3 regions of the Isoptericola sp. NPDC019693 genome follow, and region 2 is predicted to be linked to each of the others. Evidence: predicted binding sites of a transcription regulator. Region 2 holds the regulator's gene; each other region holds the start of a gene.
What was found. Region 2 encodes LexA, which represses DNA repair genes until DNA is damaged. Its sites were predicted from a motif close to TCGAACANNTGTTCGA; they were not measured.
Positions count from the first base shown of each region.

Region 1 (4,921 bases), on a different contig from region 2:
CCGGCGTCCGGAGAGGCCGACGGCTGCGGCGTCGGCATGCCCGCGGCGTACGTCAGCACGGGGCGGAAACGCATCTGCGCGGGCTGCGAGATGAGGTCGATGGTCTCCTGCGACACCTCGCCGGGGATGCCCACGACGATGTTCTGGGAGCCCTGCGCGGTGATCTCCGCCTCGGACACGCCCGAGGAGTCGATGCGCTGGCGGATGACGTTGATCGACTCGTCGATCGTCGCCGAGGTCACCTGCGACCCGTCGGTGGTGTCCGCCTTGAGGATCAGCTGCGTGCCGCCCTGCAGGTCGAGCGCGAGCCCCGGGGCCCAGCTCGCGCCGTCGGGGTTGCTGTCCGACTTGGCGTCCCAGAAGACGCCGGCGCCGACGGCGAGGAACGGCAGGACGATCGTCAGGATCGTGAAGACCACGAGGGTGCGTACCGGACGCGACCGCTTCGTGCGTGAGTTCGCCAACTTCTGTCTCTTCCCGTCTGCGCGCCGCCCCGGGGTCGACGCGTGATGGCGCCGGCCGGGATCACCCCGACCGGCGCGTCGTCAGGCCGACGGGCGCGAACGCCCGCCGACCCATGTCGCTGGTGCTGTCACTTCGCTGCTGTCACTTGGTGGTGCCGGCCTCGCCCTCGTCACGACGCTGCTGCTCCCGGTACTCCCGCTGCGCGGTGTCCAGGCTCGACAGGTCGTCGGGGACGTCGATGTGACCGTCGCCGGAGGTGATCGTACCGGTCGCGGAGGACTCGGTTGTGACGTCGGTCTCGTCGGTCGCCTCGGCGGGCTCCTCGACGGGCGTGTCGACGCGCTTGGCGATGGCCGCGCGCAGCCAGCGGGTCTGCGCGCCGCCGGGGACCGTCTCGATGGTGACGGTGTCGGTCGTCTCGTCGATCTCCACGACCGTGCCGAACAGGCCCGAACCGGTCATGACCTCCTGGCCCGGCGCGAGCTGCGACCGGAACTCGGCCTGCTGCTTCTGCTGCTTGCGCGTCCGCGAGCTCATGAAGAACATGAGCCCGGCGAGGACCACGAAGAGGATGATGAGTTCCACGGAGCGTCCTTGTCTGTCGCTGCCCGACGGTCGACCGACTGCCGGGCGTCGGGGCGCACCGGTCGGCGCGCCGGCGCAGGGTCCTGCGCACACGGGCCCCAACGAGCACGGCACCCGTCGAGTTCCGGCCCCGGGGCCGTCCGCGGCCGGGGGGGCGTTCCCAGTCTACTGGGGTGTCACGGCGTCGCCGTCGGCCCCGCCGGTCCCGTCGAACAGCGTGCCGCCGAGCGGCGCGCCCCACGCGCCGGGCGGGGGCTCGAGGCCGAGGTGCTCCCACGCCGCCTGCGTCGCGACCCGCCCTCGCGGGGTGCGTCCCAGCAGGCCCTCGCGCACGAGGTACGGCTCCGCGACCGTCTCGACGGTGTCCGGCTCCTCCCCCACGGTCATCGCGAGCGTGCCCAGGCCGACGGGACCGCCGGCGAACCGGCGGCAGACCGCGTCGAGCACCGCACGGTCCAACCGGTCCAGGCCGATCGGGTCGACCTCGTAGACCTCGAGCGCGGCGCGGGCCGCGCGCAGGTCGAGGCTGCCGTCGCCGCGCACCTGCGCCCAGTCCCGCACGCGGCGCAGCAGGCGGTTCGCGATGCGGGGGGTGCCGCGCGAGCGGCCGGCGATCTCGTGCGCCGCGGCGTGCTGGATGTCCACGCCCAGCAGCCCCGCGGACCGGGTGATGACCCGCTCGAGCTCGTGGGCGTCGTAGAAGTCGAGGTGGCCCGTGAAGCCGAACCGGTCGCGCAGCGGGGCGGGCAGCAGCCCGGACCGCGTCGTCGCGCCGACGACGGTGAACGGCGGCAGCGCGAGCGGGATGGCGCTCGCCCCCGCGCCCTTGCCCACGACGACGTCGACGCGGAAGTCCTCCATCGCGACGTACAGCAGCTCCTCGGCGGGCCGGGCGAGGCGGTGGATCTCGTCGATGAACAGGACCTCGCCCTCCTCGAGCGAGGAGAGCACCGCCGCCAGGTCGCCCGCGTGCTGGATCGCGGGCCCGCTCGTGACGCGCAACGAGGTGCCGAGCTCGGCGGCGATGATCATCGCCAGCGTCGTCTTGCCGAGGCCCGGCGGGCCGGACAGGAGCACGTGGTCGGGTGCCGCGTCGCGCGCCAGGGCCGCCTGGAGCACGAGGGAGAGCTGGTCCCGCACGACCCGCTGCCCGACGAACTCGTCGAGCTTCTTGGGCCGCAGCGCCGCCTCGGCAGCGCGCTCGACGTCGTCCGCGGAGGACGTGACCAGGCGCTCCCCGCCGTACTCGGGGTCCGCCTCAACCACGGCGTCCGCCCAGGGAGCGCAACGCCGCGCGGAGGGTGGCCGAGACGTCGACGGGGCCGCCGTCCTCGGCGCCCTCGCCGGCCTCGGCGAGCACCCGGTCGACGGTGTCCTGCGCGACCTTCGTCGGCCAGCCCAGGCCGACCAGCGCCTCGACCACCTGCTCGCGAGCCGGGTCCCCCGTCGCGGCGGGGACCGCCGGGGCGGCCTCGTCCGGGCCGCCCGCCGCGGGGGCGCCCAGCTTGCCGCCGAGCTCGAGCACCAGCCGCTGCGCGCTCTTGGGGCCGACGCCGGGCACCCGGCGCAGGGCGGCCAGGTCCTCGGTGGCGACGGCGCGACGCAGCGCGTCGGGCGTGAGCACGGCGAGCATGGCCAGCGCGATGCGGGGGCCGACCCCGGACACGGACTGGGCGGTCTCGAACACCTCCCGCTCGTCCGCCTCGGCGAAGCCGAACACCGTCATCGAGTCCTCGCGGACGACCAGCGTGGTGTGCAGCTGGGCCCGCTCCCCCACCCGGAGGCCGGCGAGCGTGCCGGGGGTGGCGTGCACGAGGTACCCGACGCCGCCGACGTCGAGCACGGCCCGCTCGAGCGTCACGTGCGTGACCGTACCGGTCAGGGAGGCGATCACCGTGGTCCTTCCGTCGAGCTGGCATCCGTCGAGCGCCCGGGCGGCGTCGAACACCCGTACGAGGCGTCACTGTAACAACCGGCACCCACGCCGGGGCGGCGACACACGACGCCGGGGACCCTCCGGGGCGACCTCAGCGCCGGGCGCGGGAGGGCGCCCCGCGGTGGGACCCGGTGCGCGCGGTGCGCTCGGCCGCGGCCCAGGCCCGCTGGGCGGGGGTGAGCTCGTTCCGCTCGCCGCCCTGCAGCGCACCCGACGGCCGCCACAGGTGCGTGACGGCGAGGGCGAGCGCGTCGGCGGCGTCGGCCGGCCGCGGCAGCTCGTCGAGCCCGAGGATTCGCGCGATCATGCGCTGCACCTGCTCCTTGTCCGCGCGGCCGGACCCGGTGACCGCGGCCTTGACCTCGCTGGGCGTGTGCATCGCGACCGGCACGCCGCGCCGGGCCGCCGCGACCATCGCCAGGCCGGCCACCTGCGCCGTGCCCATCACCGTGCCGAGGTTGTTCTGGGCGAACACGCGCTCCACGGCCACCACGTCGGGCACCGTGCGCTCGAGCCACTCGTCCAGCCCCTCGGCGATGCGCAGCAGCCGCAGGTCCACGCTCAGCTCCGGCTCGCTGCGCACGACGCCGACGTCGACCATGCGGGCCCTGCGGCCCGGCAGCGAGTCGACGACGCCGACACCGCACCGGGTCAGCCCCGGGTCCACCCCCAGCACGCGCACGCCGTCACCCTCTCACGCGTCCCGCCGAGGTAGCTCGATCCACGCCGAAACAGTTCGAGCCTCCGCGAGGTAGTGGTCCGGACCACTACCTCGCGGAGGCTCGAACTACCTCGGCGTGAGGTCACTCGTCGTCGAGGGCCGCCATGACCTCGTCGGAGGCGTCGAAGTTCGCGTAGACGTTCTGCACGTCGTCGCTGTCCTCCAGCGCGTCGATGAGGCGCATGATCTTGCGCGCGCCCTCGACGTCGACCTCGACCTCCATGGACGGGTGCCAGATGGAGTCGGCGGAGTCGTACTCGATGCCCGCCTCCTGGATGGCGGTGCGCACGGCCACGAGGTCCGTGGCCTCGGAGAGGACCTCGATGACGTCGCCCTCGTCGCTGACCTCCTCGGCGCCCGCGTCGAGCGCGGCGAGCATGACGTCGTCCTCGGTGACGCCCTCGGCCTTGGGCACCACCACGAGGCCCTTGCGGGAGAACAGGTAGGACACCGAGCCCGGGTCGGCCAGGTTGCCGCCGTTGCGCGAGAACGCGAGGCGCACCTCGGAGGCGGCGCGGTTCTTGTTGTCGGTGAGGCACTCGACGAGGACGGCGATGCCGTTCGCGCCGTAGCCCTCGTACATGATCGTCTGGTAGTCGACCGCGTCGGCGCCCTCGCCGGAGCCGCGCTTGACCGCACGGTCGATGTTGTCGTTCGGGACCGACGACTTCTTCGCCTTCTGGATGGCGTCGAACAGCGTCGGGTTGCCGGCAGGGTCGCCGCCGCCCGTGCGCGCGGCGACCTCGATGTTCTTGATCAGCTTCGCGAAAAGCTTGCCGCGCTTGGCGTCGATCGCCGCCTTCTTGTGCTTGGTCGTGGCCCACTTGGAGTGACCTGACATGCGCTCCCTAACTCCTTCGCGATGCTTGGACGAGCCGGACGAACAGCCCGTGCACGCGCGCGTCCCCCGTGATCTCCGGGTGGAACGCGGTGGCGAGCAGCCGTCCCTGACGTGCTGCGACGATCTTACCGGCGGCGGGCCCCACCGTGGAGCCGTCCGCCCAGCGGTCCGGGATGCGGGCGAGCACCTCGACGTCCGGGCCTGCCTCCTCGACCCAGGGCGCGCGGATGAACGCGGTACGCACGGGGCGGCCGCCGGCGACGTCCGAGACGCCCGCGACCTGCAGGTCCGCCTCGAACGAGTCGACCTGCCGCCCGAACGCGTTGCGCCGCACGAGGACGTCCATCCCGCCCAGCGTGCGCTGGTCGGCGGT
Region 1 is NZ_JBIRXP010000001.1:695,980-700,900, reverse strand. Features, by position in the region: gene secD (protein translocase subunit SecD) at 1-419, opposite strand, end outside; gene yajC (preprotein translocase subunit YajC) at 607-1,050, opposite strand; gene ruvB (Holliday junction branch migration DNA helicase RuvB) at 1,216-2,316, opposite strand; gene ruvA (Holliday junction branch migration protein RuvA) at 2,309-2,944, opposite strand; gene ruvC (crossover junction endodeoxyribonuclease RuvC) at 3,078-3,668, opposite strand; gene ACH436_RS03290 (YebC/PmpR family DNA-binding transcriptional regulator) at 3,790-4,548, opposite strand; gene pdxT (pyridoxal 5'-phosphate synthase glutaminase subunit PdxT) at 4,556-4,921, opposite strand, start outside.
Region 1: the regulator LexA is predicted to act here: its motif matches at 2,991-3,006, upstream of ruvA (Holliday junction branch migration protein RuvA).

Region 2 (4,921 bases):
TGGTGCCGTCCAGGATGCCGCGACGGCCTCCCGGGCGCCAGGGCATTTCACGAGGACCGGGCGCGGGGCGGCCTCAGTCCGTCGCCGTGCCGCGTCCCGCTGCCGCGGGCTCGCCCGCCGGGCTCTCGCCGGGGTCGTCCGGGCCGGAGGCGGACGCCGCCGCCCGGGCCTCGTGCTCCGCGCGCAGGGAGGTGATCGCGGTCTCGAAGTCCTCCAGGGACTCGAAGGACTGGTACACGCTGGCGAACCTCAGGTAGGCGACCTCGTCCAGCTCCCGCAGGGGGCCGAGGATCGCCAGCCCCACCTCGTTCGCCTCGATCTCGGGGCGACCGGATGCTCGCAGCGTCTCCTCGACCTTCTGGGCGAGCACGGCCAGGTCGTCGGAGCTCACGGGCCGGCCCTGGCACGCCTTGCGGACCCCCGCCACGACCTTGTCCCGGCTGAAGGGCTCGGTCACCCCGGAGCGCTTCGCCACGGACAGGCTGGCGGTCTCGATGGTGGTGAACCGGCGCTGGCAGGCGGGGCACTGGCGACGACGTCGGATGGAGGCGCCGTCGTCGGAGGTGCGCGAGTCCACGACTCGCGAGTCCGCGTGGCGGCAGAACGGGCAGTGCATCGCTGGTCTCCTGCGCTCGGCTCCGGACCGGCGCCCGGCTGCCCGACAAGGTAAGCGGCGGGCGACCGTCCGCGCAAGCAGGGCTCCGCCGCCCCGGCGCACGTCAGTCCAGCGGGAGCACCACGACCTGGCCCGCCTGGAGCTCCGCCGTGGTCAGGCCGTTGAGGTCGCGGAGCTGGGCGACGACGTCCCGCAGGTCCTCGCCCGAGTCGCGCACCTGCTGCGCGTACTGCCAGAGCGTGTCGCCGGGGGCCACCGTCTGGAGCCGCACCTCGACGCCGGCCCCCGGGGACCCGGCCATGGCGCGCTGGCCGAACAGCCCCGCCCCGACGAGCACCAGGAGCACGAGCGCGGCGACAACCACCCGCCCCCGCCCGGTCAGCCGGAGCCCTCCGAGCCCGAGGAACCCGTGAGCGTCGCTGGTGCTGCGCACGTTCTGCATCGTCCTGCCTCCGGTCGGTCCACGTGGGTGCCGCGCCTGGCGGCGGGCCCGTCGAGCATCCGGTCCGTCGAACATCCGTTCGTCGAACACCTGTACGTCGAACTGCTGTACTAGGTGTACCACGACGAGGCGACACGGTCGAGCCCCGATCGAACAGATGTTTGATGTCGGGCGCGAACTGGCCTAGAGTGGCGGCAGCGCGATGGAAGGTTTGTCGGATTTCATCGGCCCGCCCGCGGGCCGCGCCCCTGGAGGACGGAGAACGCGATGACGAGCGGACGGGACCAGGCGCCGGCGTCCACGAGGGCGGCGACGTCGTGGGTCGGCCAGGACGAGACCCCCGAGGACGCGGCCACGACGGCGGGGTCCTCCTCGACGGCGCTGGCCTCGGTGAGCGAGCTCTCGCCGGCCGCCGACCGGCTGACGCCGCGCCAGCGGCGGGTCCTCGAGACCATCCGCAGCTCGGTGGAGGCGCGCGGCTACCCGCCCACCATGCGGGAGATCGGCGAGGCCGTCGGCCTCGCGAGCCCCTCCTCCGTCAAGCACCAGCTCACCACGCTCGAGCGCAAGGGCTACCTGCGTCGCGACCCGAACCGTCCGCGCGCGATCGAGGTCGTCGACCCGGAGACCTCCGCGACCGACGGTGCCGCCTCGGACGCCGGCGACGCGCCCGGCTTCGTCGCGGGCTCCGTCGCCGCGTCCGACGCGCAGCCGGCGCAGGCGCCGTCCTACGTCCCGCTGGTCGGGCGCATCGCCGCGGGCGGCCCGATCCTCGCCGAGCAGGTCGTCGAGGACGTCTTCCCGCTCCCGCGACAGGTCGTCGGCGACGGCGACCTCTTCCTGCTCAAGGTCGCGGGCGACTCGATGGTCGACGCCGCGATCTGCGACGGCGACTGGGTCGTCGTGCGCAGCCAGCCGGTGGCGGAGAACGGCGAGGTCGTGGCCGCGATGATCGACGGCGAGGCCACGGTCAAGACGTTCAAGCAGGCCGACGGGCACACCTGGCTGCTGCCGCAGAACGCGGCCTACTCCCCCATCCAGGGCGACGAGGCACAGGTGCTCGGTCGGGTCGTGGCGGTGCTGCGCAGCCTCTGAGCCGCGCCGACCCCGTCGGCAGCCTGCCGTGCCCGGGGCACGGCAGGCTGCGGTCGCGTCACGGTCAGAAGCCCAGCCGGCGCTGCACGGCCCGCATGCTGTCGGCCGAGGTCCGCAGCCCGGCGATCTCCTCGTCCGACAGGGGTGTGTCGATCGTCTCCGCCACACCCCGTCGGTCGACGAGCGACGGCACCGACAGGCAGACGTCGCTGATGCCGTAGAAGTCGTCGAGGCGTGAGGACACGTTCATCACGCGGTGCTCGTCGTTGAGGACCGCCTCGATGATCCGGGTCGCCGCCAGGCCGACGGCATAGTTGGTCGCCCCCTTGCCGGCGATGACGCGGTAGGCCGACTCGACCACGTCGGTCGCGATGCTCTGCCGGGCCGGCTCGTCGAGCGGCGGGCGCCCCCGGAAGGGCCGCCAGTCGAGCAGGGGTACCCCGGCGATCGTGGCGGAGCTCCACAGCACGATCTCCGAGTCGCCGTGCTCACCGGCGATGTTCGCGTGCACGTTGCCGACCGCGACCCCGCAGTGGCGGGCCAGCGCGTCGCGCAGACGCGACGAGTCCAGGACGGTCCCGCTGCCGAACACCCGCCCCCGCGGCAGTCCGCTGATCTCCTGGGCGGCATAGGTGACCACGTCGACGGGGTTGGTCACCATGAGGAACACCGCGTCCGGGGCGACCTCGAGGAGGCCCGGCAGGATGGACCGGGTGAGGCCGACCGTGGCCTCGGCCAGGTCGAGGCGGCTCTGGCCGGGCTTCTGCTTGGCCCCGGCCGTCACCGCGACGATGTCGGCGCCCCGGCAGACCTCGACGTCGTCGGAGCCGTCGATCTCGGCCTGGGGGATGAACATGCCCCCGTGCCGCAGGTCGAGCACCTCGGCCTCCACCTTCGCGCGGTTGACGTCCAGGAGGGCGACGGACCGCGCCGCACCCCTGGCCAGCGCCGCGTACGCGAGGGTGGAACCCACGGCGCCCGCGCCGACGATCGCGAGCTTGGTCGTCCTGCGTGTCTCGTTCACGGCCCCACGCTAGGTGTCGAGGCGCCGGAGCGCAGCACGGACGAGCTCCCCGTCCGTGGTCGGCCAGAAGTCCGGCATCGAGCGGGTGAGGAAGGTCCCGTAACGAGCGGTCGCGAGGCGCGGGTCGAGGACGGCCACGACGCCGCGGTCGTCCCCCGTGCGCACGAGCCGGCCGGCCCCCTGGGCCAGGAGCAGCGCGGCGTGCGTCGCCGAGACCTGCATGAACCCGTTGCCGCCCGCCTGCTCCACCGACCGGGCCCGCGCCGCCTTCACCGGGTCGTCCGGGCGCGGGAACGGGATGCGGTCCACGAGGACCAGCTGGCAGCTCGGCCCGGGGACGTCCACGCCCTGCCACAGCGAGAGCGTGCCGAACAGGCAGGTCGCCGGGTCGTCCGCGAACGCCTTCACCAGGGTGGGCAGCTGGTCGTCCCCCTGGCACAGCACGGGCACGTCCAGGCGCTCGCGCATCGCCTCCGCGGCGGCCGACGCCGCCCGCCGCGACGAGAACAGCCCGAGGGTCCGCCCTCCGGCCGCCTCGATCAGGCCGGCGATCTCGTCGAGCTGCGCGTCCGTCGTCGGCTCGCGGCCGGGGGCGGGCAGGTGCCGCGCGACGTAGAGGATGCCCTGGCGCGGGTAGTCGAACGGGCTGCCGACGTCGAGACCCGACCAGTCCGCCGTCTCGTCGGAGCCCCCCGACCCCGCGAGGCCCAGCGAGCGCGCCACCGGGTCGAACGTGCCGCCGAGCGTGAGGGTGGCCGACGTGAACACGCCGGTCGCCTCGCCGAGCAGGTGGGTGCGGATGAGCCCGGCCACCGCGAGCGGCGCGGCGTGCAGCCGCGTGACCCCGTCCCCGGCCCACGGCGCGTTCTCCGGCGGGCGCGAGCACCACAGCACGTCCGCCGTCGTGTCCTCGGCCGCCATCCGCTCCGCGACCTCGAAGAGCTGCAGGACCGCGGACTGCGCCATCTTCATGCCCGCGTCCGGGGCCTCCTGCCCCTTGGCCCCGCCCTGGGGCTTGAGACGGGTGAGGAGCTCGCGCGCCGCGTCGCGCACGCCGCCCACCGCGGCACGCAGGTCGTCGGGCAGGCCGAGGGGGAACCGTTCCGCGGGCGCGGTGGCGAGCAGGCCGCCCAGGCGCTGGGCGGCGGCGTCGAGCGCCTCGGTCTCGGTGCCGCCGTGCCGCCGCGCGAGCCGCGCGGCGTGGTCCACCACGGTCAGCGACAGGTCCACGGTGGCGGCGGCCGTCACACGCTCGGCAAGCTCGTGCGCCTCGTCGACGACGACGGCGTCGTGCTCCGGGAGCACGCCGGGGTTCCCGGACACGGCGATGCCGAGCATCGCGTGGTTGGTGACGACGACGTCGGCCTCGCGCGCCGCGGCGCGGGCCCGCTCGGGGAAGCACTCCGCGAGGAGCGGGCACCGCTGGCCGAGGCACTCCAGCGCGGTGACGGAGACCTGGCGCCAGGCCTTGTCGGGCACGCCGGGCACCAGGTCGTCCCGGTCACCGGTGTCGGTCTCGTCGGCCCAGGAGTGCAGCCGGCGCACGTGGTCGGCGAGCGTGGCGGCGTCGTCGGGCCGCCCGCCCCGCCCGCGCGGGCCAGGAGGCGCCGGGTGCTGCTCGGCCCCGGCTCCCTCGCCGGGGCCGGGGTCGGCGGGCAGGTCGAAGAGCGTCGCGCCCTCGACCGGGTAGCCGCCGGTCACCTTGTGCTTGCACAGGTAGTTGTGCCACCCCTTGAGGAGGGCC
Region 2 is NZ_JBIRXP010000005.1:95,305-100,225, forward strand. Features, by position in the region: gene nrdR (transcriptional regulator NrdR) at 74-616, opposite strand; gene ACH436_RS15590 (LysM peptidoglycan-binding domain-containing protein) at 720-1,049, opposite strand; gene lexA (transcriptional repressor LexA) at 1,326-2,153, shown strand; gene ACH436_RS15600 (L-lactate dehydrogenase) at 2,218-3,177, opposite strand; gene ACH436_RS15605 (ATP-dependent DNA helicase) at 3,187-4,921, opposite strand, start outside.

Region 3 (4,921 bases), on a different contig from region 2:
GCCCGCGAGGACATCGACACGCAGGAGCTGCTGTCGGGCGGCTACCGCAAGGCGCCGTCGTCGGCCCAGGGCAAGGGGCGCGCCCCCGTGCCGGGCGGGCCGAAGGAGGGCGCCACCACGGGCAACCGTCTCGCCGGTGCCGCGGCGGGCGAGCTCGCGGAGCTGATCCAGGAGCTCAGCGACCAGATGCACGCGGCCGCGGCCGAGCTGCAGTTCGAGGTCGCCGCCCGGTTGCGCGACGAGATCGGCGGGCTGAAGAAGGAGCTGCGGCAGATGCAGGCCGCGACGGCCTGAGCGGCGCGGGGGGCCGTTCGGGCGCGTCTCCCGCGGGCGCGCCAGCCGGTCTGACACGTGCGGACGGCGGGCCCGGGGTCTCATGTAAGGTGTGCGGGTTGGAGGGGAGTACCCCGCCCACGGTGAGGTCGTCATCACGTCCGGCGCAGACGCCGGACCGGCCTCGTCGGCCCGGACATCAGGCTCGCAGCCGCTCCGGGTGGGGAAGACCTCCGGTGCTCAGTGCTACGTACCGGAGGTTTCCGCATGAACGTGCCCTTGTGGGTCTGGATCGTCACGATCGTCGTCATCCTCGCGATGCTCGCGGTCGACTACGTCGGCCACGTGCGCACCCCCCACGCCCCGACGCTGCGCGAGTCGGCGACCTGGTCGATCGTCTACGTGGCGATCGCCCTCGTCTTCGGCGTCATCGTCTGGATGGTGTGGGGCGGCACCTACGGCGGGGAGTACTTCGCCGGCTACATCACCGAGAAGAGTCTCTCGGTGGACAACCTGTTCGTCTTCGTCCTCATCATGACGAGCTTCCGGGTGCCCCGGGAGTACCAGCAGCGCGTGCTGCTCATCGGGATCACCATGGCGCTCGTGCTGCGCACCGTGTTCATCATGGCCGGCGCGGCGATCATCGCGAACTTCGCCTGGGTGTTCTACCTCTTCGGCGCGTTCCTCATCTGGACGGCGATCGCCCAGGCCCGCTCCGGCACGGAGCACGACGAGGAGTGGAACGAGAACGGGGTCCTGCGGCTGACCCGCCGCATCTTCCCGACCACGGACTCGTACGTCGGCGACCGCATGACCACGAAGATCGACGGCAAGCGCTACATCACGCCGATGCTCATCGTCATGGTCGCCATCGGCAGCGCCGACCTCCTCTTCGCGGTCGACTCGATCCCCGCCATCTTCGGCCTCACCCAGGAGACGTACCTCGTCTTCGCGGCCAACGCCTTCTCGCTGCTCGGTCTGCGCCAGCTGTACTTCCTGGTGGACGGGCTGCTCGACCGCCTCGTCTACCTCAACTACGGGCTCGCCGCGATCCTCGGTTTCATCGGTGTCAAGCTGCTCATCCACGCCCTGCACACCAACGAGCTGCCGTTCATCAACGGCGGCGAGCACGTGGAGCTCATCCCCGAGATCCCGACGTCCCTGTCGCTCGGCTTTATCGTGGTGACCCTGGCGGTCACCACCGTCCTGTCCCTCCTGCGCGACCGGCGCGACAAGCGCGTGCAGGCGGGGGCACTCACCGAGTCCCGTGAAGGAGACGTCGAGGCATGATCCACGAGCTGCCGGCCTGGTTCGAGTGGGCGTCGCTCGCGGCGCTGATCGTCCTGCTCGCGGTCGACCTGGCCATCGTCGGCAGACGGCCCCACGTGCCGAGCATGCGCGAGAGCGGCCTGTGGGTCGGCTTCTACGTGGCCCTGGCGCTGGTGTTCGGGCTGATCGTGCTCGCCGTGGGCGGCTCGGCCCCCGCGGGTGAGTTCTACGCCGGCTGGCTCACCGAGTACTCCCTGAGCGTCGACAACCTGTTCGTCTTCGTCATCATCATGTCGCGCTTCGCGGTGCCGAAGCGGCACCAGCAGATGGTGCTGATGGTCGGCATCATCATCGCGCTGGTGCTGCGTGGCGCGTTCATCCTCGCGGGCGCGGCGATCCTCGAGCAGTTCGTGTGGGTGTTCTACCTCTTCGGGGCGTTCCTCATCTACACGGCCGTGAAGCTGGTCGCGGGCGGTGACGAGGAGGAGGAGTTCAAGGAGAACGTCGCGATCCGTCTGCTGCGCCGCGTCCTGCCGGTGAGCAAGGAGTACGACGGCGCGAAGGTGCGCACGGTGGTCGACGGCAAGAAGCTGTTCACGCCGATGCTCGTGGTGTTCGTCGCGATCGGCTCGACCGACCTGCTGTTCGCGCTCGACTCGATCCCCGCGATCTTCGGGCTGACGAAGGACCCCTTCATCGTCTTCACCGCGAACATCTTCGCCCTCATGGGCCTGCGGCAGCTCTACTTCCTGCTCGGCGGGCTGCTGGAGCGGCTGGTGTACCTGCCGATCGCCCTGGCCGTCATCCTCGGGTTCATCGGCGTCAAGCTCATCCTCGAGGCGCTGCACACCAACACGCTCCCGTTCATCAACGGGGGCGAGCACGTCGCCTGGGCGCCGGAGATCCCGATCTGGCTCTCCCTGACCGTGATCCTCGGCTCGATCGCGATCGCGACCGTCGCGAGCCTGGCGAAGACGCGGCGCACGGCCGCCGTGGCCTCGAAGGAGCCGGCGTCCGACGACACGGTGGGGCCGACCTCCTCGGCAGCGTCCTCGGCGACGTCGCAGCCGCCGGCGCCGGAGGCGCACGACGGGGCTCCGGGGTCCGCTCCCACGTCCGCCGCGTCCGGGCCGGAAGCCCCCGGGCGCTGACGCCTCCGCGGGCCCGGGCGGTGTGCCGCCCGGGCCCGCGCTCGTCGGTACCGTCAGGCGGCGAAGCCGCCGATCACGGGGACGAACTCGCGCGCCGCGCGGTGCGCGACCAGGCCCTCGCGGCGCATGGGGTCGGCCGCGAGGAGCTCGAGCGCCGCGGTCGCGTCGTCGGCCTCGACGACGAGGAGCGCGCCTCCCGGCTCGCCGTCGGGCGTGGCGGGCAGCGGGCCGGAGACCCGCAGCGCGCCGTCCTCGTGCAGGCCGCGGAGGAACTCCCGGTGCTCGGGGCGGACCTCGGCGAGGCGGTCGGGGTCGGTGACGTAGACGTACGTGACGGCGTAGACGGACATGGCCGTATCCAAGCACCCGTCAGCGGCGGGGGACGCGGGCGTCCAGGGTGGCGGCGACGGCCCCCGGGTGTGACCGGTCAGGCACCGGAAAGCGCATAGAACGCCTGTACGAATGTCGGCGCGCCGACGTAGGATGCCCGGGTGAGCAACCGCCTCGTCATCTCCGGCGCCCGCGAGCACAACCTGCGCAACATCGAGCTCGATCTCCCGCGCGACGAGCTGATCGTCTTCACCGGCCTCTCCGGCTCGGGGAAGTCCTCCCTGGCGTTCGACACGATCTTCGCCGAGGGGCAGCGCCGCTACGTGGAGTCGCTCTCCGCGTACGCGCGCCAGTTCCTGGGCCAGATGGACAAGCCCGACGTCGACTTCATCGAGGGCCTCTCGCCCGCCGTGTCGATCGACCAGAAGTCCACCAACCGCAACCCCCGCTCGACCGTCGGCACGATCACCGAGGTCTACGACTACCTGCGCCTGCTGTTCGCACGCGCGGGGACGCAGCACTGCCCCGTGTGCGGGGAGCCGGTGCGCTCGCAGACGCCGCAGCAGATCGTCGACAAGCTCCTCGAGCTCCCGGAGGGCACGCGCTACCAGGTGCTCGCCCCGGTCGTGCGCGGGCGCAAGGGCGAGTACGCCGACCTGTTCGCCGAGCTGCAGACGCAGGGCTTCGCCCGCGCGCGGGTCGACGGCGAGGTGGTGCAGCTGACCAGCCCGCCCACGCTCGAGAAGAAGCTCAAGCACGACATCGAGGTGGTCGTCGACCGTCTCGTGTCGCGCGACGGCGTCCAGCGGCGCCTCACCGACTCCGTGGAGACCGCTCTGCGGCTCGCGGGCGGTCTGGTGATGGTCGAGCTGGTCGACGCCGACATCGACGACCTCGACCGGGTGCGCAAGTTCTCCGAGAAGCGGGCGTGCCCCAACGACCACCCGCTCGCGCTCGACGAGATCGAGCCGCGCACGTTCTCCTTCAACGCGCCGTACGGCGCGTGCCCGGAGTGCACGGGCATCGGCTTCCGGCTCGAGGTCGACCCCGACCTCGTGGTGCCGGACGAGGAGAAGACCCTGCGCGACGGCGCCGTGGTGCCGTGGGCGCTGACGTCGTCCGAGTACTTCGAGCGGGTGCTCTCCGCGCTGGCGGACGAGATGAGCTTCTCCATGGACGTGCCGTGGCGCGCGCTGCCGCAGCGCGCCCGGGACGCGATCCTGTTCGGCCGCAACCACCAGGTGCACGTGCGGTACAAGAACCGGTGGGGCCGCGAGCGGCAGTACTCGACGGGGTTCGAGGGTGCGGTGACTTTCCTGGAGCGCCGGCACCGGGAGACGGAGTCCGACTGGTCGAAGGAGAAGTACGAGGCGTACATGCGGGAGGTGCCGTGCCCGGTGTGCTCCGGGGCGCGCCTCAAGCCCGAGGTGCTCGCGGTCACCGTCGGCGGCAGGTCGATCTGGGACGTGTGCCGGCTGCCGATCGACGAGGCCAAGCACTTCCTCGACGGCCTCGAGCTGGGGGAGCGCGAGCGGGCCATCGCCGCCGAGGTGCTCAAGGAGATCCACGCCCGCCTGGGCTTCCTGGTGGACGTGGGCCTGCACTACCTGTCGCTCGAGCGCCCGGCGGGCACCCTGTCGGGCGGGGAGGCACAGCGCATCCGGCTCGCGACGCAGATCGGCTCCGGGCTGGTCGGCGTGCTGTACGTGCTCGACGAGCCGTCGATCGGGCTGCACCAGCGCGACAACCGTCGCCTCATCGAGACGCTGACCCGCCTGCGGGACCTCGGCAACACGCTGATCGTCGTCGAGCACGACGAGGACACCATCCGGGCCGCGGACTGGATCGTCGACGTCGGTCCCGGGGCCGGCGAGCACGGGGGCCGCGTCGTGCACTCC
Region 3 is NZ_JBIRXP010000001.1:931,891-936,811, reverse strand. Features, by position in the region: gene uvrB (excinuclease ABC subunit UvrB) at 1-294, shown strand, start outside; gene ACH436_RS04450 (TerC family protein) at 541-1,563, shown strand; gene ACH436_RS04445 (TerC family protein) at 1,560-2,693, shown strand; gene ACH436_RS04440 (YciI family protein) at 2,747-3,043, opposite strand; gene uvrA (excinuclease ABC subunit UvrA) at 3,185-4,921, shown strand, end outside.
Region 3: the regulator LexA is predicted to act here: its motif matches at 3,140-3,155, upstream of uvrA (excinuclease ABC subunit UvrA).